Regions from separate parts of the Streptomyces violaceusniger Tu 4113 genome, predicted to be linked through region 2. Evidence: predicted binding sites of a transcription regulator. Region 2 holds the regulator's gene; the other holds the start of a gene.
What was found. Region 2 encodes HrcA, which represses chaperone genes, less so after heat shock. Its sites were predicted from a motif close to TTNGCACTCNGNNNNNCNGAGTGCNAA; they were not measured.
Positions count from the first base shown of each region.

Region 1 (11,739 bases), 8.0 Mb from region 2:
CATTGCCCTGCGCGACCGGCGCCCCCGGCTCCGAACCGGCCGCCGCCTCGATCGCCTCGCGCCCCAGCGCGGCACCCGGGCGGGCCCGCCAGTCGCCGCCCCGGCCCAGGTCGAAGAGGGCGGCGGCCGGGACCACCGGAACGACCTGCGCCGGATCGGGACCGACCCGGAAGCCCCGGCCGTGCTCCTCCAGCCACGAGGCCACCCCCGAGGCGCTGTCGAGCCCGAACGCGCTGCCGCCGGTCAGCACGATGGCATCGACACGCTGAACCAGATTCCTCGAATCGAGGGCATCGGTCTCCCGGGTGCCGGGACCACCCCCGCGCACATCGACCGCGGCGATCGCACCGCCCTCCGGGGCCAGCACCACGGTCGTCCCGGTCAGCCGGCCGCCACCGGACCGCTGGGCATGGCCCACCCGCAGTCCGTGGACATCCGTCAGGCCGTCGGCAGGACCGGTGGGGGTTGATTCGGAGTTTGTCCGCTCGGCGTCCATGGAAGCTATGCGTAGCACGGGAAGCCATGGCATGGTCGGGGACCGAGGCGCGAACCACTCCCTTGTCCGCCCGCCCGCGATCGCCGGCGAAGGGTGCAGGACGGGATGAGGACCTCTCATATAGAGGGCGTTCATCAGACGTTGATTGCGTGACAGCAGTCTGGGCTGTATGCCGTTCGCCCCCGTCCGAAAGAAGACCGCCGTGCCCCGTACGTCTCGGACGGAGGAGCTCCCGACACTGGCCGCCGACACTCGGCGGGCCGCCCGGGTCGCCCTCCGCTGGATCAGCGAGCCGGACTGCACCGAGGAGCTCACCCATGCCGAGCTGCTCGACCAGGCGGCCCGGGCCGCCGCCGCACTCACCCGGCTCGGCGTCCGCGCCGGGGACCGGGTGGCGGTCCATCTGCCGCTGGTGCCCGAGTCCGTGATCGCCACGCTCGCCTGCGGCCGGCTCGACGTCGTCCGCGCCAGCCTCCCCGTGGGGCTGCGCCCCCATGAGCTGCGCGAGCGGATCAGGGAGGTCGACGCGAAGGTCGTCATCACCGCGGACGCCGGGCAGCACCGCGGGGAGCTGCAGCCGCTCAAGCGGCAGGTCGACCGGGCGCTGGCCGGCTGCCCCGGGGTGCGGTCCGTGCTGGTCGTGCACCGGCTGGCCTGCCCGGTGTCCTGGACGCCCGGGCGTGACCTGTGGTGGCACGACGAGCTCGGCCGATACACCGAGCCGCTGCCCGGGCCGTACTCTTGAGGCATGAACACCGCCCCTGCCCCTGGACCGCGCGATCCGGCCGCCGCGCTGATCTTCGACGATCCACTGGCGCAGCGGTCATCGGACGATACGGACCACGGGTGGGGTGAGCGGGTTCCCGGCGGTGACAGCGCCGACGATGCCGCTGGTCTGGCCCGGTTCCTCGACGAGAAGCCGCCCCACCACCTCTGACGGGTCCCTAGGCGCTGGAGCCGCTGCCGCCACCGTCGACGGCCGCGCCACGCTGCGCGACCAGCTCGTCGCGGATCTGGCGCAGCAGGAGGATCTCCTCCGCCTCCGCGACGGCCTGCTCCTCCTCCGCCTTCGCCTCCTTGGCGGCCTTGCGCGCCAGATAGCGTGACATCGGCAGCACCATCAGGAAGTACACCACCGCCGCGGTGATCAGGAAGGTCAGCACGGCCGAGAGCACGCTTCCCCAGAGGATCGGAATGCCGTGGTCGATATCGCCCGCGGCGTTGGTCTCGCAGGGCCCCTCGAGGCAGGAGCGGTACTTCTCGAGATCCTTCGTGCCGAAGGCTCCGACTATGGGGTTGATGAGGCCCTTCACTATTGAGTTCACGACGGCGGTGAAGGCGGCTCCGATCACGACCGCGACGGCCAGATCGATCACATTGCCGCGCATCAGGAAGGCTTTGAACCCTTCCATGACGCTCTTCTTCTCCTCGGTTACCTTCTCCTGGCTCAACCCACTGCCTCTCTCTCGCCGCGTCGGTGCTGGAGCGGACGGTTCCGCAACCTACACCCGCAGGTGAGAGGGACATCAGGGGAGTCGGGGGAGTCAGCAGCGGCATAGCGTCACCGCCAGTCGGAAGCCGGCCGCGGCCCCGGCCAGGGCGGTGGCGTCCGCTCGCGGCACCGTCAGCACCACCAGCGCCCCGCCGCCGTCCATCCCTTCGTCCAGCGCGCTGTCGCTGCTCGCCTCCGCACCGGGCTCCGGCGCGCCGCCGTCGGTCGTCGAGCGGCCGCTCCGGGAACCCGGCACCTGGGCCACCCGGACCCCACGGGCGACCACCCGTGCCGTGGCACCGGACGACCCGGTCCGTGTGGCGCCCGGGAGCGGGGTGGCCAGCACATCCACCCGGTCACCGGGGTGCAGCAGCCGCACCGCCGCCGCGTCGGCGATCCGGACCGGCGCCGACACCATGGCCGGGATCGGGCCGCCCCGACGCTCCTCGCCCGCCGGAGCGGGCACCCGCGAGGACTCCGCGTCCGTGTGGCCCTGTCCGGGCGGTGCCGCGGCCGCGAGTGCGGCGGCTGTCAGCGCCAGCCCCGCCGCCATCGCACGGCGCCGCCGCCGCACGGCCCGCCGCAGCCGGAATCCGCCGGAGCGCTCGGTGCGCACCGGATCGAAGCGTGGCACCGCACGGGCCGGGGGAGCGGAGCGGGGTAACGCGAGAGTGGGGGACGGATGGGACATGGCACATCACCGCCTGCCGTGAGGGACCGAGTGCTTCTGGCCCCCTCACCATGCCCGCCCCCACCCGATCCCGCTCGGGCCTGTGGACGGCCACCGGGCTGTGGACAACTCGGTCACCCAGGCGAGCGACACCCGCCCCACAGCGGCCGCCGTGCGCGTCTACCCGTCCACCCCGCACCGCCCCTACGGAAGCTCGATCCCCAGGTCCCAGCCGTCGTGGGCGTGGGTGCACAGGCAGTCCCGCGCGGAGGTCTCCGGCAGCTTGCCCACCGCGTCGAAGAGGACCTCACGCAGTCGGCCCACGTTCTCCCCGAAGACCTTCAGCACCTCGGTGTGGGTGACGCCCTCACCGGTCTCCACACCCGCGTCCAGGTCGGTGACCAGCGTCAACGACGTGTAGCAGAGGCCCAGTTCACGGGCGAGCACCGCCTCCGGGTGGCCCGTCATGCCGACCACCGACCAGCCCTGTGCCGCATGCCAGCGCGATTCGGCCCGGGTGGAGAAGCGCGGCCCCTCGATCACGCACATCGTCCCGCCGTCCACCGGCCCCCAGCCGCGTCCGCGCGCCGCGTCCACGGCCGCGCTCCGCCCCACCGGGCAGTACGGGTCGGCGAAGGTGGTGTGCACGACGTTCGGAATCCGGCCGTCCGGCAGCGGCTCGCCGTCGAAGTAGGTCTGCGTACGCGCCTTCGTGCGGTCCACCAGCTGGTCCGGGACGAGCAGCGTTCCAGGTCCGTACTCCGGCTGCAGCCCGCCCACCGCGCATGGGCCGAAGACCTGCCGCACCCCGAGCGAGCGCAGGGCCCAGAGGTTGGCGCGGTAGTTGATGCGGTGCGGCGGCAGGTGGTGCTTGCGGCCGTGCCGCGGGAGGAAGGCGACCCGTCGCCCCTCGATGTCGCCGAGGACGAGCGAGTCGCTCGGCGCCCCATAGGGAGTCTCCACAGTGATCTCGGTCACGTCGTCGAGGAACGTGTAGAACCCCGATCCCCCGATGACCCCTATGTCTGCTTGCCTGCTGGTCTCGACCATGCGATCACCCTAGCCACCCGCGTCCGCACGAACGGCACCCCGCCTCCTCCCGGTGGAGGCGGCGGGGTGCCGATGAAGCCGAAGAGAGGTGGCCGGGTCAGGCGGCCGAACTCGACGACGAAGACGACGAGGAGGACGCCGAGGACGACGAAGACCCGGACGACGAAGACCCGGACGACGAAGACGTCGAGGAAGAGGACGAGGAAGAAGAGTCCGAGGACGAGGACGAGGAAGACGACGAGTCGGAGCTGTCGCTCTTCGCCGCCGGCTTGCTGGAACCGCCGCTCGTGCTGCTGGAAGAGGAGCGGCTGTCGTTCCGGTAGAACCCGGAGCCCTTGAACACGATGCCGACCGCGGAGAACACCTTCTTCAGGCGTCCCGTGCAGTTGGGGCACTCGGTGAGCGCGTCGTCGGTGAACTTCTGCACCGCCTCGAGGCCCTCGCCGCACTCGGTGCACTGGTACTGGTAGGTCGGCACGTTCTTCCTCCTGGCACTCTCACTCAATGAGTGCTAACGACGCTCCATAGTGCAGTATTCCTGCGCGTCAGTCCACTGGGACGGGATGTACGGTGATCGAACCCACCGTCCGAGGCCCGCTCCCGGCTCCCGCTCCCGGCTCCCGTTCCGGGCCCTCGCGGACCCCCGGCGGGCCCCCGCTCCCGCCCCCCAGCCCGCCCCCTCAGCCCGCTCCCGTGCCCAGCCAGCCCGCCAGCTTGCCGCCCCGGCCCACCGCCCGCAGCCGCCGTTCCGCCGCGTCGCGCACCGGGTCCGTGGCCACCACGAGCAGCTCGTCACCGCGCCGCAGCACCGTCGAGGGCAGCGGTACGAAGCTGGTCCCGCCCCGGACCACCAGCGTGACCGCGGCCCCCGTGGGCAGCCGCAGCTCGCCGACCTCGACGCCGTGCATCTTGGACGCCTGGGGAATCGACACAGACAACAGATGGCCGCGCAGCCGCTCCAGGGGCGCCGATTCGATGCCCAGGTCGGCCGGCTCGGGTTCCTCGAGCCGCAGCCGGGTGGCGAGCCAGGGCAGCGTCGGCCCCTGGACCAGGGTGTAGACGATCACCAGCACGAAGACGATGTTGAAGATCCGGCTGCTGCCGGGCACATCTCTGACCACCGGGATGGTCGCCAGGACGATCGGCACCGCCCCGCGCAGCCCGGCCCAGGACAGCAGTGCTTTCTCCCGCCAGTGCAGCCGGAACGGCGCCGTGCTGACCAGAACCGACACCGGCCGGGCCACCACGGTCAGCACCAGCCCGACCGCCAGGGCGGGCAGGACGTCATCGCCCAGCTCATGCGGGGTGACCAGCAGTCCCAGCAGGACGAACATCCCGATCTGGGCCAGCCAGCCCAGCCCCTCGGCGAAGCCGCGCGTCGCCGGCCAGTGCGGCAGCCGTGCGTTGCCCATGAGGAGCGCGGCGAGGTAGACGGCGAGGAAGCCGGAGCCGTGTGCCAGCGCACCGCCCGCGTAGGCGGTCACCGCGATGGCGATCACCGCGATCGGGTACAGACCCGAGGCGGGCAGCGCCACATGCCGCAGGCCGTACGCGCCCAGCCAGCCGATCGCGAGGCCGATCACCGCGCCGATCGCCAGCTCCAGGGCGATCGTGCCGATCAGGGTGTACCAGGGCTCCAGGTCGCCGTGGCTGGAGAAGGCGACCACCAGGATCACCACGGGGGCGTCGTTGAAGCCCGACTCGGCCTCCAGGACGCCCGTGAGCCGCTTGGGCAGTGGCACCGTGCGCAGCACAGAGAAGACCGCCGCCGCGTCCGTGGACGACACCACCGCGCCGATGATCAGCGCCTGCCGCCAGTCCAGTCCCACCACATAGTGTCCTGCGGTCGCGGTGAGCCCCACGCTCACCGCGACACCCACGGTGGACAGGACGGCGGCCGCCGGCAGGGCGGGTTTGATCTCGCCCCACTTCGTGCCGAGACCGCCTTCGGCCAGGATGATGACCAGCGCGGCGTAGCCGAGGACCTGTGTCAGCTCGGCGTCGTTGAAGGTGACGCCGATCCCGTCCGTGCCGATCGCGACACCGATCCCGAGATAGATCAGCAGCGTGGGCAGCCCGCTGTGCGAGGAGATCCTTACGGCCACCACCGCGAAAAGCAGGACGAGCGAGCAGATCAACAGCAGTTCATTGAGGTGGTGAACAGTCAGGGGCCGACCCTTTCTCACGGGAGCGGAGGGAACGCTGCGAACAGGGCCCCGCCGACCGGAACTTCATTGCCTTACCTAACATTTTACGGGATCTTGACGCGAGCCTCCCACGAGGAGCCTTCGCCGAGGTGTACGAGCCCGGTCGGTGGCCGGTGCGAAGCGTCAGTCATGACTCCGCGTAGGGGCGGCGACAGCCCTGCGCCTATGGTTGCTCCAGCACTCCAGGTTCACCCTGCCCCTCGAAGGACAGCGATGCCCGCCAACACAACCGGCTCTTCTCCCAAAAAGAAGAAGAGCCGACGTCTCCGCCTGTTCGTGATCGCAGTCGTGCTGCTGCTCGTCGGGGGCGTCGGCTACGGCGCGTACTGGAGCATCAGTACAGTTCGTGCCTCATTCCCGGAGACCACGGGATCGCTGCAGCTGAAGGGGTTGTCCGGACCCGTTCAGGTCAAACGTGACGGCTATGGGATACCTCAGATCTACGCCGGTACCTCCGAGGACCTCTTCCGGGCCCAGGGGTTCGTCCAGGCCCAGGACCGCTTCTGGGAGATGGACGTCCGCCGCCATATGACGGCCGGGCGGCTCTCGGAGATGTTCGGTTCCGGCCAGGTGGAGACCGACGCGTTCCTGCGCACCATGGGCTGGCACCGGGTGGCCAAGCAGGAGTACGACACCAAGGTTTCGCCCGACACCAAGAAGTATCTGCGGGCCTACTCCGACGGCGTCAACGCCTATCTCAAGGACCACCAGGGCGATGCGCTGTCCGTCGAGTACGCGGCCCTGGACTTCAAGAACGACGGCTACAAGCCCGAGAAGTGGACCCCGGTCGACTCGTTGGCCTGGCTCAAGGCGATGGCCTGGGACCTGCGCGGCAATATGCAGGACGAGGTGGACCGCGCACTGGCCTCCAGCAGGCTCAGCGCCAAGCAGATAGATGAGCTCTACCCGTCCTACCCGTACAGCCGGAACAAGCCGATCGTCCAGGGCGGCGGCGTCAACGAGCTGACGGACGAGTTCGATCCCAAGGCCACCCCGGCGGGCTCCACGAGCGGTACGGGCGGCACGGCGGACGGAGGGGCCACCGGAGCCGCTCAGGGGCTGCAGGGCCAGCTCTCCTCGCTCTCCAAGACCCTGGACGACGTCCCGGCGCTGCTCGGCCCGAACGGGACCGGTATCGGCTCCAACTCGTGGGTCGTCTCCGGCAAGTACACGACCACCGGCAAGCCGCTGCTCGCCAACGACCCGCACCTGGCGCCCCAGCTGCCGTCCGTCTGGTACCAGATGGGGCTGCACTGCAAGCAGGTCACCAGCGCCTGTCCGTACGACGCGGCGGGCTTCACCTTCGCCGGTCTGCCCGGCGTGGTCATAGGTCACAACCAGGACATCAGCTGGGGCATGACCAACCTGGGCGCCGACGTCAGCGACCTGTACCTGGAGAAGGTCACCGACAACGGCTATCTCTACGACGGCAAGCAGCTCCCGTTCACCACCCGCGAGGAGACCATCAAGGTCGCGGGCGGCAAGAGCCGGACGATCACCGTCCGCACCACCAACAACGGCCCGATCGTCTCCGACCGCGATGACGAGCTCACCTCCGTCGGCAAGGACGCCCCGGTGGGCAGCGGCGCCGATGATGTGGCCCCCGACCGCGGCGACGGCTATGCGGTGGCGCTGAAGTGGACCGCGCTCACCCCGTCCAACACCATGGACGCGGTCTTCAAGCTGGACACCTCGAAGAACTTCAGCGACTTCCGTAAGGCGGCCCGCGACTTCGCGGTCCCCTCCCAGAACCTCATCTACGCCGACACCAAGGGCAACATCGGCTATCAGGCGCCCGGCCAGATCCCGGTGCGCTCCAGGGGCGACGGCCGCTATCCGGCGCCCGGCTGGGACTCGCGCTACAAGTGGAGCAAGTACATTCCGCAGTCGGCGCTGCCCTGGGAGCTCAACCCCGATCGCGGCTATATCGTCACCGCCAACCAGGCCGTCGTGGACAAGAAGAACTACCCGTATCTGCTGACCGACGACTGGGGGTACGGCGCGCGTAGCCAGCGCATCACCGACCTCATCGAGTCGAAGACCAAGGACGGCGGGAAGATCTCCACGGACGACATGCAGTCCCTGCAGATGGACAACAGCAGCGAGATCGCCAAGGTGCTGACGCCCTATCTGCTGAAGATCGACGTCAAGGACGACTACGTACGGCAGGCGCAGAAGCTGCTGGAGAGCTGGGACTACACCCAGGACTCGGACTCGGCGGCCGCCGCGTACTTCAACGCCGTCTGGCGCAACACCCTCAAGCTGGCCTTCGGCGACAAGCTCCCCAAGGAGCTGCGGGTCAAGGGGGAGTGCCTGCGGGTGCGCCCGGCCGACGACTCGGGTCCGCTGGAGGATCTGAACGGCAACGCCCGGCTGGTGCGCGAATGCGGTAAGCGCGACGCCGACATGGCCCAGCCGGACGGCGGCGACCGCTGGTACGAGGTCGTGCGCGACATCATCAAGGATCCGAAGAACAACTGGTGGAAGACGGCGGGCACCCGCAACAAGCCCGGTGCCACCAACCGTGACGAGCTGCTCGGGCAGGCCATGCGAGCCGCGCGCTCCGAGCTCACCGCGAAGCTGGGCAAGGACATCAATAGCTGGAGCTGGGGCCGGCTGCACCGGCTGACGCTGAAGAACCAGACCCTGGGCACCGATGGCCCCGGCGTGGTGCAGTGGCTCCTCAACCGCGGCCCGTGGAACCTCTCCGGCGGCGAGGCGGCGGTCAACGCCACCGGCTGGAACGCGGCGGGCGGCTACGACGTCACCTGGGTCCCGTCGATGCGGATGGTCGTCAACCTCGACAACCTCGACAAGTCGCGCTGGATCAACCTCACCGGTGCCTCCGGCCACGCCTACGACGCGCACTACACGGACCAGACCGAGAAGTGGGCGAAGGGCGAGCTGCTGCCCTGGGCGTTCAGCAAGAGCGCCGTGGACAAGTCGACGGACGACGAGCTGGCGCTCACCCCGTAGCGACCCCGGGGCCCCGCACGGGGCTCTGAAGGGCCCGGTGGCCGTCTGAGGGGCGTTTTCGCCTCCGGTCGGTCCCGGGCCCGCCGACTTTCGCGGCCCCGCCGGGAGACGCCTCAGGGCGCCTTCAGCGGGGCCGCGGTGTGAAGCGGTGGAGGCCCGACGGGGTCACCGCCGCGTGCACCGGGCGGTCGTGGCCCTCCTCGGGCACCTCGTCCAGCACCTCACCGTCGTACAGCAGCACCACCAGCGCCGGACCGGCCCCCGCGCCCACCAGCCGGGCCAGCACCCGGTCGTAGGAGCCGCCGCCGCGGCCCAGCCGCATCCCGCGCCGGTCCACCGCGAGCCCGGGCAGCAGCACCACGTCCGCCCGGGTCACCGCCTCCGGGCCGAGCCGCGGTCCCTCGGGCTCCAGCAGGCCGCGCCGGGCGGGCGCCAGCCGCTCCGGCCCCTCGTCCTCGCCCCAGTCGAGATCGTCGTCATCGAGCAGCACCGGAAGCAGCACCCGCACCCCCCGGGCGCGCAGGGCCTCCCTCAGGGCGTGCGTACCGGGCTCGCTCCCCATGGACACGTAGGCCGCCACCGTGGCCGCCCCGGCGATCTCGGGAAGCTCCAGGGCACGACACGCCAGAGCGGCGCCGGCCTTCTCGATGTCATCCGCCGTCAACCTGGACCTCATCGTCAGGTGACGTCTCCGCAATGCGCGCTTACTACCGTCAAAGTTGATCACTGGGTGCGCAATCTTCCTGTCTCATGTCATATTCACCGAATGCTCATCATTCGTCCTAAAGGGACCGGATAGGGTTCGGAACATGACTCAATCGCGTACTCGGATCAGCAAGGCTGTCATCCCTGCCGCGGGGCTCGGAACCCGCTTTCTTCCGGCCACCAAGGCCACCCCCAAGGAGATGCTGCCGGTCGTCGACAAGCCGGCGATCCAGTACGTCGTCGAGGAAGCCGTCACCGCCGGACTGTCCGACGTCCTCATGGTCACCGGTCGTAACAAGCGACCCCTGGAAGACCACTTCGACCGCAACTACGAGCTCGAAGAGGCACTGACCCGCAAGGGCGACGAGACCCGACTCGCCCGCGTCCAGGAATCCAGCGACCTTGCGACCATGCATTACGTCCGCCAGGGAGACCCCAGGGGTCTCGGCCACGCCGTGCTCTGTGCCGCCCCGCACGTAGGTGACCAGCCTTTTGCCGTCCTCCTCGGCGACGACCTCATCGATGCCCGCGACCCGCTTCTGGCCCGCATGGTCGACGTCCAGGAGCGGCACGGCGGCAGCGTCATCGCCCTGATGGAGGTGGACCCGGCACAGATCCACCTCTACGGCTGCGCGGCGGTCAAGCCGACCGTGGACGACGACGTCGTCCAGGTCACCGGCCTGGTCGAGAAGCCCGACCCCGCGGACGCGCCCAGCAACTACGCCGTCATCGGCCGCTATGTGCTCGACCCGGCCGTCTTCGGGGTGCTGCGCAGGACCGAGCCGGGCCGCGGTGGCGAGATCCAGCTCACCGACGCCCTGCAGGCGCTAGCCTCCAGTCCGGACCTCGGCGGCCCGGTGCATGGCGTCGTCTTCAAGGGACGCCGCTACGACACAGGCGACCGTAGCGACTATCTGCGTGCCATTGTCAGACTCGCGTGCGAACGTGAAGACCTGGGCCCGGAGTTCCGGGAATGGCTTCGCAGTTACGTCACTGAGGAGATGTAGCACCTTGAGCAGCACCGCAGAACGGGCCGCCGATCACGGCCCGGACCAGGACCGGGTCTGGACGGTGGCCGAGCACCTCGACGACATCCTCGGGCATGTCCACCCGCTGGAGCCCATCGAGCTGCAGTTGCTCGAAGCCCAGGGCTGCGTCCTGGTGGAGGACGTCACCGTCCCCGGCGCGCTTCCGCCGTTCGACAACAGCTCCATGGACGGCTATGCCGTCCGTACGGCTGACGTCGCGGCCGCGACCGAGGACCATCCCGCGGTGCTGACCGTCGTCGGCGACATCGCGGCGGGCAGCGGTGACCTGCCCGCCGTGGGCCCCGGCGAGGCGGCCCGGATCATGACCGGCGCCCCTACCCCGCCCGGCGGCCAGGCCGTCGTCCCCGTCGAGTGGACCGACGGCGGCCTCGACAGCGGGCCGGTCACCCATATGCCCGCGCGCGGCTCGGACCCCCACGGCGGAAGCGGCAGGGTGCGCGTCTTCCACCCGGTGCGGGAGGGCCAGCACGTGCGCACCCGGGGCAGCGACGCGGACGCGGGCGAGCTCGCGCTGCGCGCCGGCACGCTCCTGGGCGCCCCGCAGATCGGGCTGCTGGCCGCGCTCGGCCGCGCCACCGTGAAGGTGCGGCCCCGGCCGCGGGTGGTCGTGATCTCCACCGGCAGCGAGCTGGTCCAGCCCGGTGAGGAGGTGGGCCCCGGCCGGATCCACGACTCCAACAGCTTCCAGCTCACCGCCGCCGCCCGGGAGGCCGGCGCGATCGCCTACCGGGTGGGCGCGGTGGCCGACGACGCCGCGACGCTGCGCGCCGCCGTCGAGGACCAGTTGGTCCGCGCCGACGTCGTCGTCACCAGCGGCGGGGTCAGCGTCGGCGCGTACGACGTGGTCAAGGAGGCGATGCACGAGGTGCACTTCCGCAAGCTGGCCATGCAGCCCGGCAAGCCCCAGGGCTTCGGCCGCGTCGGCCCGGAGGACACGCCGCTGATCGCCCTTCCCGGCAACCCGGTGAGTTCGTACGTCTCCTTCGAGCTCTTCGTGCGCCCCGTCATCCGCACCATGCTCGGCGGCACCGACATCCACCGCACCATCGAGCGGGCGGTCTGCCCCGAGGGCGTCGCCTCCTCGCCCAAGGACA
Region 1 is NC_015957.1:917,915-929,653, forward strand. It holds gene STRVI_RS04185 (P1 family peptidase) at 1-496, opposite strand, end outside; gene STRVI_RS04190 (AMP-binding protein) at 699-1,241, shown strand; gene STRVI_RS04195 (hypothetical protein) at 1,245-1,433, shown strand; gene mscL (large conductance mechanosensitive channel protein MscL) at 1,441-1,908, opposite strand; gene STRVI_RS04205 (RcpC/CpaB family pilus assembly protein) at 2,041-2,604, opposite strand; gene STRVI_RS04210 (S-methyl-5'-thioadenosine phosphorylase) at 2,863-3,708, opposite strand; gene STRVI_RS04215 (FmdB family zinc ribbon protein) at 3,806-4,186, opposite strand; gene STRVI_RS04220 (potassium/proton antiporter) at 4,389-5,894, opposite strand; gene STRVI_RS04225 (penicillin acylase family protein) at 6,129-8,891, shown strand; gene STRVI_RS04230 (5-formyltetrahydrofolate cyclo-ligase) at 9,016-9,615, opposite strand; gene galU (UTP--glucose-1-phosphate uridylyltransferase GalU) at 9,701-10,603, shown strand; gene glp (molybdotransferase-like divisome protein Glp) at 10,608-11,739, shown strand, end outside.
Region 1: STRVI_RS04215 (FmdB family zinc ribbon protein) is a predicted target of HrcA. The motif match lies at 4,197-4,223, and genes of this name have one in related genera.

Region 2 (11,739 bases):
CAAGGACAAGGCGTACGCGTACGGCGTCCGGCTGGTCGCCAAGCTGCGCGAGCTCATCCCGCGGCAGAACTTCGAGGTGCCCATCCAGGCGGCCATCGGCTCCCGGGTCATCGCCCGTGAGACGGTCCGTGCCATCCGTAAGGACGTCCTCGCCAAGTGCTACGGCGGTGACATCTCCCGTAAGCGGAAGCTGCTGGAGAAGCAGAAGGAAGGCAAGAAGCGGATGAAGATGGTCGGCAACGTGGAGGTCCCGCAGGAGGCCTTCATCGCGGTGCTGTCCTCCGACTCCGACGGTAAGGACGCCAAGGCGAAGAAGTAGGGCCGCCCCGGGCGGGCGCGGAGCCCTGGCAAGGGTGAGGGGGCAGCCCACGGAACGAGTGTGGTCAGCGGGCCTGGCGTGATGGATGCGCCGGGCCTGCTGTGTGCGGGGGAACCTCTTGGGCATCTCGTGAGAACAACGTGACGCTCACCCCTTACGCGGTAAGGATTCGGCCCCTACTCTGATCATCACTCGAAGGTTACTCGCGAGTCACCAAGCAATGAGGCGGGCCCCGGAGGATGCCGTGACCGACACACAGATCTTGCTCGAGAACCGGCCGCCGTCCTTGGCGACGCACTTCCTCCAGCGCGTCGAGGCGACACCGGACGGGGAGGCGTACCGCTATCCGGTGCCTCCTGCCTCGGGCACCGGCCCCGACGACTGGCGGCCGCTGACCTGGCGGGAAAGCGCGGATCGGGTCTTCGCCATCGCCGCCGGGCTGATCGAACTGGGCATCCGCCCCGAGGAGCGGGTGGCGCTGGCCTCCTCGACCCGCGTCGAGTGGATCCTGGCCGACCTGGGCGTGCTGTGCGCGGGCGCGGCCACCACCACGGTCTACCCGACCACCAACGCCGACGAGACCTCCTTCATCCTCTCCGACTCCGGCAGTCGGGTGCTGATCGCCGAGGACGCGACACAGCTCGCCAAGGTGCGGGCGCAGCGCGATGAACTCCCCGAGCTGGCCCATGTGGTGGTGATCGAGGCCGGGGACGCGATCCCCGCCGCGGACGACCCCGAGGGCTGGGTGCTCTCGCTCGCCGAGCTGGAGAAGCGGGGCGCGGCCCGGCTGGAGCGCGAGCCGGGCGCCGTACGGGATCGGATGGACGCCCTGCGCGGCGATCAGCTTGCGACGCTCATCTACACCTCCGGTACCACCGGGCGCCCCAAGGGCGTACGGCTGGCGCATGACTCCTGGTCGTACATGGCCATTGTGATCGGCACCCAGGACGGGCTGCTCTACCCCGACGATGTGCAGTACCTGTGGCTGCCGCTCGCGCATGTCTTCGGTAAGGTGCTGACGGCGGGGCAGATCTACGTCGGCCACACCACGGCGGTGGACGGCCGGGTCGACAGGATCATCGACAATCTGCCGGTGGTCCGGCCGACCTATATGTGTGCCGTGCCGCGGATCTTCGAGAAGGTCTACAACGGGGTGGCCCAGCGGGCGCGCGAGGGCGGCGGGGCCAAGTACAAGATCTTCCAGTGGGCGGTCGAGATCTCCCGGGATTACGCCAGGACCTCGCAGGACGCCTTCCGCCGCACCGGCACCGCCTCCGTGCCCTTCGCCCTCAAGGCCCAGCACGCGGTGGCCGACAAGCTGGTCTACGGCAAGCTGCGCGAGGCGTTCGGCGGCCGGCTGCGGGCCGCGGTGTCCGGCTCCGCCGCGCTCGCGCCCGACATCGGTTACTTCTTCGCGGGCGCCGGGATCAACATCCTGGAGGGCTACGGCCTGACCGAGTCCAGCGCCGCCAGTTTCCTCAACCCTGCGGACTACCGCACGGGCACGGTCGGCAAGGCGTTCCCCGGCCTGGAGGTGCGGTTCGCCGACGACGGCGAGGTGCTGCTGCGCGGACCCGGCATCATGCAGGGCTACCACGGGCTGCCGGAGCTGACCGAGCAGGTGCTGGAGTCCGACGGCTGGTTCCACACCGGAGACATCGGCGAGCTGTCCCCCGACGGCTATCTGCGGATTACCGACCGCAAGAAGGACCTGATCAAGACCTCGGGCGGCAAGTACGTCGCCCCGGCGGAGGTCGAGGGCCAGTTCAAGGCGGTGTGCCCGTTCGTCTCCAACATCCTGGTGCACGGCGCCGACCGTAATTACTGCACCGCGCTGATCGCCCTCGACGAGCCGACGATCATGAAGTGGGCGGCCGAGCACGGCCTGGGGGGCAAGTCCTACGCGGAAGTCGTGGCCACCGATGAGACGCGGAAGCTGATCGAGAGCTACGTGCTCCGGCTCAACGAGGGGCTGCAGCGCTGGCAGACGATCAAGAAGTTCCGGCTGCTGCCGCGCGATCTCGACGTGGAACACGGGGAGTTGACGCCCAGTCTGAAGCTGAAGCGGCCGGTGGTCGAGCGTGAGTACAAGGCCCTGATCGAGGACATGTACACGGGAACGCGGGAGGTTTAACGGGCAAGGATACGACCCCGCACCGGATTTCAGGTCGACCGGCCCGCCGGACACATGAATTTTCCCCTTATCGCGGTTCACTTGCGTAACCAGGTGCATATGAGGGCGGTCCGTCTGTCACTCTGTCCGTGCCGGATACGGTTACGGATACGGCGTTATGACGGAGCTTCTTCAGGAGCCGCACAGTGGGGACGTCATCTTCTGCCACTTCTGGTGGGTCGGTTGAGGGCGGTGGGGTTGTACTACCGGTCGGGGGTGGGGTCGGCCCCGTTCGTACCAGTGCCTCGGCACGCGTCAGCCTGCCCTGCACTCCGCTCGCGGCCTCGGCCGCCCGCCGGTTCGTCCGCACCGCCCTCGCCGACTGGGCCGCGCTCGAGGTCCCGGCCGCCGACCGGGTCACCGACCGGGTCGCGGACGAGGCCATACTGCTGGTGAGCGAGCTGGTCACCAACGCGGTGGTGCACGCCGGCACCGCCGTCGAGGTGAGCTGTGCGCTTGATGTGTCGGACCGCGAGGGCGAACCGCCGTCCCTGGTCGTGGAGGTGACCGACCACCATCCCACCCGGGTGGTGCGCGGCGATCCGCCGGATCCGGACGAGCGGCCGGAGTACGCCGGTGGCCACGGGCTGCGGCTGGTGGCCGAGATCGCCGAGTCCTGGGGGACGACCTACCGGCGGGCGACCAAGTCGGTGTGGTTCCAGATGGCGGTGGCGCCCTCGGGCGCGGCCGCCGCGGGGGCGGGCGCCATGGGCTCGGGTTTCATGGACGCCGCGGCAGCCATGGACCCGGCGACCGGCACCGTGGCCGAGCCCGAGGGCGGGTTCGGGGCGGGGGCCGTCCGCGAGGGTTTGGGCTCCGTCCCCGAGGGCGCGGGAGTCGTTCGTGAAGGCCGTAAGGAGGCCGTCGAGATCGTCGCGCCCGCGCCGGGCCGCGCCCCCGTCCGCCTCGACCCCGACTGGATCCAGCGCGGCGCGCTCTCCTTCCTCGCCGAGGCGTCCGACCTGCTGGCCGGGCAGTTCGACGAGGACATGGTGACCTCGCTCGCCGGACAGCTCCTGGTGCCCCGGCTCGCCGACTGGTGCGCGATCTGGCTCGACTCCACGAGCGGCCCGCCCCGGCTGGCCCGGGTCTGGCACGCCAGCGAGGGGCGTATCGAGGGCCTGCGGCGGGTGCTGGAGAAGGAGCCGCCCCAGGTGCCCGCGGCCGTCCGCGGCAGCGCCGTGGAGTGGCCCTGGCCGGCCGACCCCGCCGCGTACGGGCCCGGCGGCGCGGCCCTCGCCTGCCGGCTGGTCGCGGGCGGCCGCGCGCTCGGCACGCTGCTGCTCGGGCGCGCCGGGCTGGTGCGGATGCCGGCCGAAGCGGTCGGTCTGGTCGAGGACTTCGCCCGCCGCGTCGCCCTGGCGCTCGCCTCCGCCCGCCGCTACACCCGGCAGGCGACCATCAGCCGGGTGCTGCAGCGCGGGCTGCTGCCGTCCGTCATCCCGCGCATCCCCGGTGTCGAGTCGGCGGTCGTGTACGAGCCCACCGGCGACATCTCGGCCGGAGGCGACTTCTACGACGTCTTCCCGGCCGGTGACGGCCGCTGGTGCTTCGTCCTGGGCGACGTCTGCGGAAACGGCCCGGAGGCGGCCGTGGTGACCGGCCTCGTCCGGCCCTGGCTGCGGCTGCTCGCCCGCGAGGGATACGGCGTGGGAGAGGTCCTGGACCGGCTCAACCAGCTCCTGGGCGAGGAGGCGGTGGAGCAGGCGGTCGAGGGCGCCGCGGAGGCCGTGGCGGCCGGTGTGGAGGCCGTGGGAGGCCCCGCCGGGGTCATGGAGCTGATGGACGGCGGCCTGGTCGGCACGGGGCTCCCGGCGGGCGGCGGGGTCGCGCGGTTCCTGTCGCTGCTGTACGGGGAGCTGGAGCCGCTGGGCGAGGGCCAGGGGGTGCGCTGCACGCTGGCCAGCGCGGGGCATCCGCTGCCGCTGGTGCTGCGGCCCGAAGGCGAGGTGCGGACCGTCGCGGCGCCGCAGATACTGCTGGGCGTTGTGGACGATGTGACGTACGAGAGTGAATCGTTCGATCTGGCGCCCGGGGAAACGCTGCTCTGTGTGACGGACGGGGTGACGGAGCACCGATCCGGCGACCGGCAGTTCGACGACGAGGACGGCCTGGCGGCGGCGTTCGCGCTGTGCGCGGGGCTGAGCGCGCGGGAGGTCGCGGAGCGGGTGCGGCAGGCGGTGGACGAGTTCGCGGCGGAGCCACCGGACGACGACCTGGCGATGCTGGTCCTCAAGGTGGTCTAGGCCCGCTCCGGCGAGGCCCGCTCCGGCGAGGCCCTGTCCGTCGATGCCCAGTCCGGCGACGTTCCGCCGGACGGGCCCAGGCGGGGGCCCCGGGCTCCAGGCTCTGGGGCCCCGCGCATCGTGGTCCCGGCGGCGCGGGCCGTGACGGACAATGGGGGCATGCCTTCCGTACTGCCAGATGGTGAGCCCATGCCCGAGGACGGCGCACTGCCCGCGACCGCTTTGGCGGGGGCGGAGCGGCGGCCGCTGGGGTTCTATCTGCATGTGCCGTACTGCGCCACCCGCTGCGGCTACTGCGACTTCAACACCTACACCGCCAGTGAGCTGCGCGGCTCCGGCGGTGTGCTCGCCTCGCGGGACAACTACGCCGAGCAGGTCGTCGAGGAGGTGCGGCTGGCGCGGAAGGTGCTGGGCGACGACCCACGGCCCGTGGAGACCGTCTTCGTCGGCGGCGGGACCCCGACCCTGCTCGCCGCGGCGGATCTCGGGCGGATGCTCGGGGCGATCCGGGAGGAGTTCGGCCTGGCCGCGGGGGTCGAGGTCACGACCGAGGCGAATCCGGAGTCGGTCGATCCGCGCTATCTGGCGGAGCTGCGGGAGGCGGGGTTCAACCGGATCTCCTTCGGGATGCAGAGCGCCCGGCAGCCCGTCCTGAAGGTGCTGGACCGTACGCATACCCCGGGGCGGCCGGAGGCGTGCGTGGCCGAGGCGCGGGCGGCCGGGTTCGACCATGTGAACCTGGACCTGATCTACGGGACGCCGGGGGAGAGCGACGCGGACTGGCGGGCCTCCCTGGAGGCGGCGCTCGGGGCGGGGCCGGACCATGTGTCGGCGTATGCGCTGATCGTGGAGGAGGGCACCCGGCTCGCGCGGCGGATCCGGCGCGGCGAGGTCCCGATGACCGACGACGATGTGCACGCGGACCGCTATCTGATCGCCGAGGAGATCCTTTCGGCCGCCGGGTTCACCTGGTACGAGGTCTCCAACTGGGCCACTTCGCCCGCCGGGCGCTGCCGGCACAACGAGCTGTACTGGCGCGGCGCCGACTGGTGGGGCGCCGGCCCCGGCGCGCACAGCCACGTGGGCGGCGTGCGGTGGTGGAACGTGAAGCACCCCGGGGCGTATGCGCAGGCCCTGGGCGAGGGCAGGTCGCCCGGCGCGGGCCGGGAGCTGCTGACCGCCGAGGAGCGCCGGGTGGAGCGGATCCTGCTGGAGCTGCGGCTGGCCGAGGGCTGCCCGCTGGAGCTGCTGCGCCCGGCCGGGGCGGCGGCCGCGGCACGGGCGCTGGAGGACGGCCTGCTGGACCCGGAGCCGTACGGACGGGGACAGGCCGTGCTCACGCTGCGCGGGCGGCTGCTGGCGGACGCGGTGGTGCGGGACCTGGTGGACTGACCTACCGCCCTGCGGTGACGTGATCGATCAGTTCCTCCACCCGCCCCAGGAGCTCCGGCTGGAGGTCCTTGTAGGTGTGGACCGTGGACAGGATCCGCTGCCAGGCGGCCCCGGTGTTCTCCGGCCAGCCCAGGGCGCGGCAGACGCCCTTCTTCCAGTCCTGGCCGTGCGGCACCGTCGGCCAGGCCGGGATGCCGACGGAGGACGGCTTCACGGCCTCCCAGATGTCGATGTAGGGGTGGCCGAGGACCAGCACATGCTCGCCGGTGACCTGCGCGGCGATACGGGACTCCTTGGAGCCCGGCACCAGATGATCGACGAGGACGCCGAGCCGGGCGTCCGGGCCGGGGGCGAAGTCATCGACGATGGCGGGCAGGTCGTCGACGCCCTCCAGGTACTCCACGACGACGCCCTCGATACGCAGATCGTCGCCCCAGACCCGCTCCACCAGCTCCGCGTCATGGCGCCCCTCGACATAGATGCGCCCCGCACGGGCGACCCTCGCGCGCGCTCCCGGAACGGCGATCGACCCCGAGGCCGTGCGCTGGGGCGCGCTGGGGGCCGCCGCGCGCGGGCGTACGAGGGTGACGGCACGCCCTTCGAGCAGAAAACCGCGCGGCTCCATGGGGAAGACGCGATGTTTGCCGAAGCGGTCCTCCAGAGTGACCGTGGGACCCTCGGCGGTCTTCTCGCAGCGGATCACGGCGCCGCAGAAGCCGGTGGTGACCTCCTCCACGACGAGGTCCGGTTCGGCGGGGACCTCGGGGGCGGGCCGCTGCCGCTTCCAGGGCGGGGTCAGGTCCGGGTCGTACTGTCGCATCCGGATGACGATAGCGCGCGACGACCGCCCGCTCCTGTAGTGCGGACAACTAGGTGGACGCCTAGGACTTGTCCGGGCGATCATGTGCGAAGCCAAATGACCAGCGCGGCTGTGGTGGCTGTGCCGAGGAAGACGTAGCCGCGTTTGTCGTAGCGAGTGGCCACGGCCCGGGACTGCTTCAACCTGTTGATCGCCCGCTCGACCGTGTTGCGCTTCTTGTACCGTTCCTCGTCGAAGCCGGGTGGCCGTCCGCCGCGTGAGCCTTTACGCAGGCGGGCGGCCTGACTGTCGGACTTCTCCGGGATGATGTGCCGGATGCCCCGTCGTCGCAGGTAGTCGCGGCAGGGCCCGTTGCTGTAGGCCTTGTCAGCGGCGAGGCTGTCGGGCTTTGTGCGCGGTCTGCCCGGCCCCGGCCGTGGAACGCGGATCTTCTCCAGCACCGGCTGGAACTGGGTGCAGTCCGCCCGCTGTCCACCGGTGACAATCAGGGACAGCGGGCGGCAGCGGCCGTCGGCGCTCAGGTGGAGCTTGCTCGTGAGTCCGCCGCGCGAGCGGCCCAGTCCCTCACCTCCTGCACCACCTCCACCAGCCGGGCGAGCAGGCTCTGCCACGGAGGCTCGTCCTGGTGTTCTGCTGTTTCGGCCCCCTTTGACGCGGCTGCCGGCGGCGGATCTGTGCGAGCACCGGCCGCGTGCTGATGAGCGCGCACGATGGTCGAGTCGACCGCCAGGTCCCAGTCGATGTCGCCCGCGGCGTCGGCCGCGGCTTGGACCTGCTGCAGCAGGCGTTCCCAGGTGCCGTCGGCCGACCATAGCCGGTGGCGTTCATAGACGGTCTTCCACGGTCCGAACCGTTCGGGCAGATCACGCCACTGCACCCCGGTGCGCACGCGGTGCAGGATCCCGTCGATCACCTGTCGATGATCCCGCCACCTGCCACAACGTCCATTGCTGACCGGCAGGAACGGCCGCAGTCGTTCCCACTCCGCATCCGTCAGATCACCCCGCCCCATGCCACATCAACGATTCAGACACGAGGCAGTCACATGATCGGCCGGACAAGTCCTAGTTGGGCGGCTGGGTGGGCGCCTGGGTGGGCGCCTGGAGAGACACGCCGAAGCGGGCCGCCAGTTCGTCGCGTTGGGCCCGGACGAACCCGGCGTCCACGACCGAGCCGTGCCCCGGGACGTACCGCGCGTCCGGGCCGCCGAGGGCGAGCAGTCGGTCGAGGGCGGCGGGCCAGCGGCCGGGGATCGCGTCGGGCCCGGCCTGGGGCGGGCCGGACTCCTCCACCAGATCGCCGCAGAAGACCACCTCGGGCCGGCCGGGCACCAGAACGGCCAGGTCATGGGCGGTGTGGCCGGGCCCCACATTGGCCAGCAGCACCGGCCGGTCGCCCAGGTCCAGGGTGAGCTCCCCGGAGACCAGGTGGTGCGGGCCGACCAGATGGTCCACGGCCTCGGTGGCGGCGTCCCGGTCCACTCCGTGGCGGATCGCGTCCTCGCGCAGCGTCTCCCGCTCACGGCGCAGCAGCTCGTCCATGCCCGTGGCCCCGTACACCTCGCAGCCCGCGAAGGCGGCCGAGCCCAGGACGTGGTCGAAGTGCGGATGGGTGAGCGCGATCCGGGTGGGGCGGCGGCCGGTCAGCCGGGTGATCAGGGCGCGCAGCTCGGCCCCGGCGCGCAGGGTCGCGCCGGTGTCCACGACGAGGATGTCGGTCCGGCCGACGACCACGCCGACCGTCTCGTCCCACTCCGGCAACCGACGGCGGGCCACACCGGGTGCGAGCCGCTCCCAGCCTGCCTCTTCCCAACACGTCTCCATACCGCGACGCTAGCTCAACGGGGATGGGGGAGAGTTGCTGCCAGCGGCGGCTCTTGCCCATGCCACCGCACCCCGCCGTACACTTGGCGAAGGGGTTCTGGCACTCGTGCCCGGTGAGTGCCAGGCGGACGACCTGATGAGACCGCTGGACTGGAGGTGCGCGGGGTGCTCAGCGAACGCAGACTCGAGGTGCTGCGTGCCATTGTCCAGGACTATGTGGGGACGGAGGAGCCGGTCGGCTCCAAGGCGCTCACCGAGCGGCACCGGCTGGGGGTCTCCCCGGCCACGGTGCGTAACGACATGGCCGCTCTGGAGGACGAGGGGTTCATCGCTCAGCCGCATACGAGCGCCGGGCGGATCCCCACGGACAAGGGCTATCGCCTCTTCGTGGACAAGCTGGCGGGCGTGAAGCCGCTGTCCAGCCCGGAGCGGCGGGCCATTCAGAACTTCCTGGACGGCGCGGTCGACCTCGATGACGTGGTGGGCCGCACGGTCCGGCTGCTGGCGCAGCTGACCCGGCAGGTGGCGGTGGTGCAGTATCCGTCGCTGACCCGTTCGACGGTGCGCCATGTGGAGCTGCTGCCGCTGGCCACGGCCCGGGTGATGCTGGTGCTGATCACGGACACCGGCCGGGTGGAGCAGCGCATGGTGGACTGCCCCACCCCGATCACCGAGGACTCGCTGGCCGATCTGCGCGCCCGGCTCAACAGCCGGGTCGTGGGTCGGCGTTTCGCGGATGTGCCGCAGTTGGTGCAGGATCTTCCGGAGTCCTTCGAACAGGAGGACCGGGGGACCGTCTCGATCGTGCTGTCGACCTTGCTCGAGACGCTTGTGGAGGAGACCGAGGAGCGGCTGATGATCGGCGGCACCGCGAACCTCACGCGTTTCGTGCATGATTTCCCCCTGACGATCCGGCCCGTCCTGGAGGCGCTCGAGGAGCATGTCGTCCTCCTCAAGTTGCTGGGCGAGGCCAAGGACTCGGGTATGACCGTGCGGATCGGGCATGAGAATGCTCACGAGGGGCTCAACGCCACCTCGGTCGTCGCGGTCGGCTACGGTTCCGGCGACGAGGCGGTCGCCAAACTCGGCGTGGTCGGACCGACCCGCATGGACTACCCCGGAACGATGGGAGCGGTACGCGCAGTGGCACGTTACGTCGGACAGATCCTGGCGGAGTCGTAAGTGGCGACGGACTACTACGCAGTCCTGGGCGTGCCGCGTGATGCCTCGCAGGACCAGATCAAGAAGGCATTCCGCCGGCTCGCACGCGAGCTGCATCCGGATGTGAACCCGGATCCGAAGACCCAGGAGCGGTTCAAGGAGATCAACGCCGCTTACGAGGTCTTGTCGGACCCACAGAAGAAGCAGGTCTACGACCTGGGCGGGGACCCGATGTCCGGGGCCGGCGGCGGTGGCGCCGGCGGGTTCGGAGGGGGCTTCGGCAACTTCTCCGACATCATGGACGCGTTCTTCGGGTCCGCCTCGCAGCGCGGTCCGCGCTCCAGGACCCGGCGCGGTCAGGACGCGATGATCCGGCTGGACGTGGAGCTCAGCGAGGCCGCGTTCGGGACCACCAAGGACATCCAGGTCGACACCGCGGTCGTCTGCACGACGTGCAGCGGCGAGGGCGCGGCGCCGGGCACCTCGGCGCAGACCTGTGACATGTGCCGTGGCCGTGGTGAGGTCTCGCAGGTGACGCGGTCCTTCCTGGGCCAGGTCATGACCTCGCGGCCGTGCCCCCAGTGCCAGGGCTTCGGCACCGTGGTGCCGACCCCGTGCCCGGAGTGCGCGGGCGACGGCCGGATCCGCTCGCGGCGCACCCTGACCGTGAAGATCCCCGCCGGCGTGGACAACGGCACCAGGATCCAGCTCGCCGGTGAGGGCGAGGTCGGACCGGGCGGCGGCCCGGCGGGCGACCTGTATGTGGAGATCCACGAGGTCCCGCATCCGGTCTTCCAGCGGCGCGGTGACGATATGCACTGCACCGTGACCATCCCGATGACGGCGGCGTCGCTGGGCACCAAGGTGCCGCTGGAGACGCTGGACGGCCTGGATGAGGTCGACATCCGGCCCGGTACCCAGTCCGGCCAGTCGATCCCGCTGCACCAGCGCGGCGTCACCCATCTGCGGGGCGGCGGCCGGGGCGATCTGATCGTGCATGTCGAGGTGACCACCCCGACCAAGCTCGACCCGGAGCAGGAGGAGCTGCTGCGGCGGCTGTCCAAGCTGCGCGGCGAGGAGCGCCCGATCGGCGAATTCAAGCCGGGGCAGCAGGGGCTGTTCTCGCGGCTGAAGGATGCGTTCAATGGGCGGTAGGCGCTCCGGCCGGGGGTACGGGGGTTGTCCCCCGGGGGTGCGGTAAGCCGGGGCAGCAGGGGCTGTTCTCGCGGCTGAAGGACGCGTTCAACGGACGGTAGGCGCTTATGGGCCGCGATACGGCCCGTAAGGGCGCCGCTGGCGCCCGCAGCGCCGCTGATCCGGTGGGGAGCCCGTGTGGAGGGCATGGCACGATGTGGCCATGTCCTCCGCGCTGACCGATCTTTACCGGTACCCGATCGTGCAGGCGCCGATGGCGGGTGGAGCCTCCTGCCCGCAGCTCGCCGCCACTGTCTCCGAGGCCGGTGGCCTCGGTTTCCTCGCTGCCGGCTACAAGACGCCGGAAGCGATGTATGAGGAGATCAAACAGCTTCGAGGGCTGACCGGACGGCACTTCGGTGTCAATCTGTTCATGCCGCAGCCGGCCAATGCCGACGCGGCTGCCGTCGGGGCCTACCGGGCGCGGCTCACGGGTGAGGCGGCCTGGTACGAGACTCCGCTGGGCGACCCGGACGCGGGCTCGGACGACGCGTACGACGCCAAGCTCGCGGTACTCCTCGACAACCCGGTTCCGGTCGTCTCGTTCACCTTCGGCTGCCCGACCCGCGCGGTCCTCGACGCCTTCGCCAAGGCCGGCACCCGCACGATCG
Region 2 is NC_015957.1:8,901,932-8,913,670, reverse strand. It holds gene lepA (translation elongation factor 4) at 1-319, shown strand, start outside; gene STRVI_RS36810 (AMP-dependent synthetase/ligase) at 564-2,453, shown strand; gene STRVI_RS36805 (ATP-binding SpoIIE family protein phosphatase) at 2,639-4,738, shown strand; gene hemW (radical SAM family heme chaperone HemW) at 4,898-6,130, shown strand; gene STRVI_RS36795 (DUF3097 domain-containing protein) at 6,132-6,950, opposite strand; one part of gene STRVI_RS49290 (IS5 family transposase) at 7,031-7,582, opposite strand; one part of gene STRVI_RS49290 (IS5 family transposase) at 7,585-7,962, opposite strand; gene STRVI_RS36780 (MBL fold metallo-hydrolase) at 8,015-8,773, opposite strand; gene hrcA (heat-inducible transcriptional repressor HrcA) at 8,939-9,955, shown strand; gene dnaJ (molecular chaperone DnaJ) at 9,956-11,089, shown strand; gene STRVI_RS36765 (nitronate monooxygenase) at 11,292-11,739, shown strand, end outside.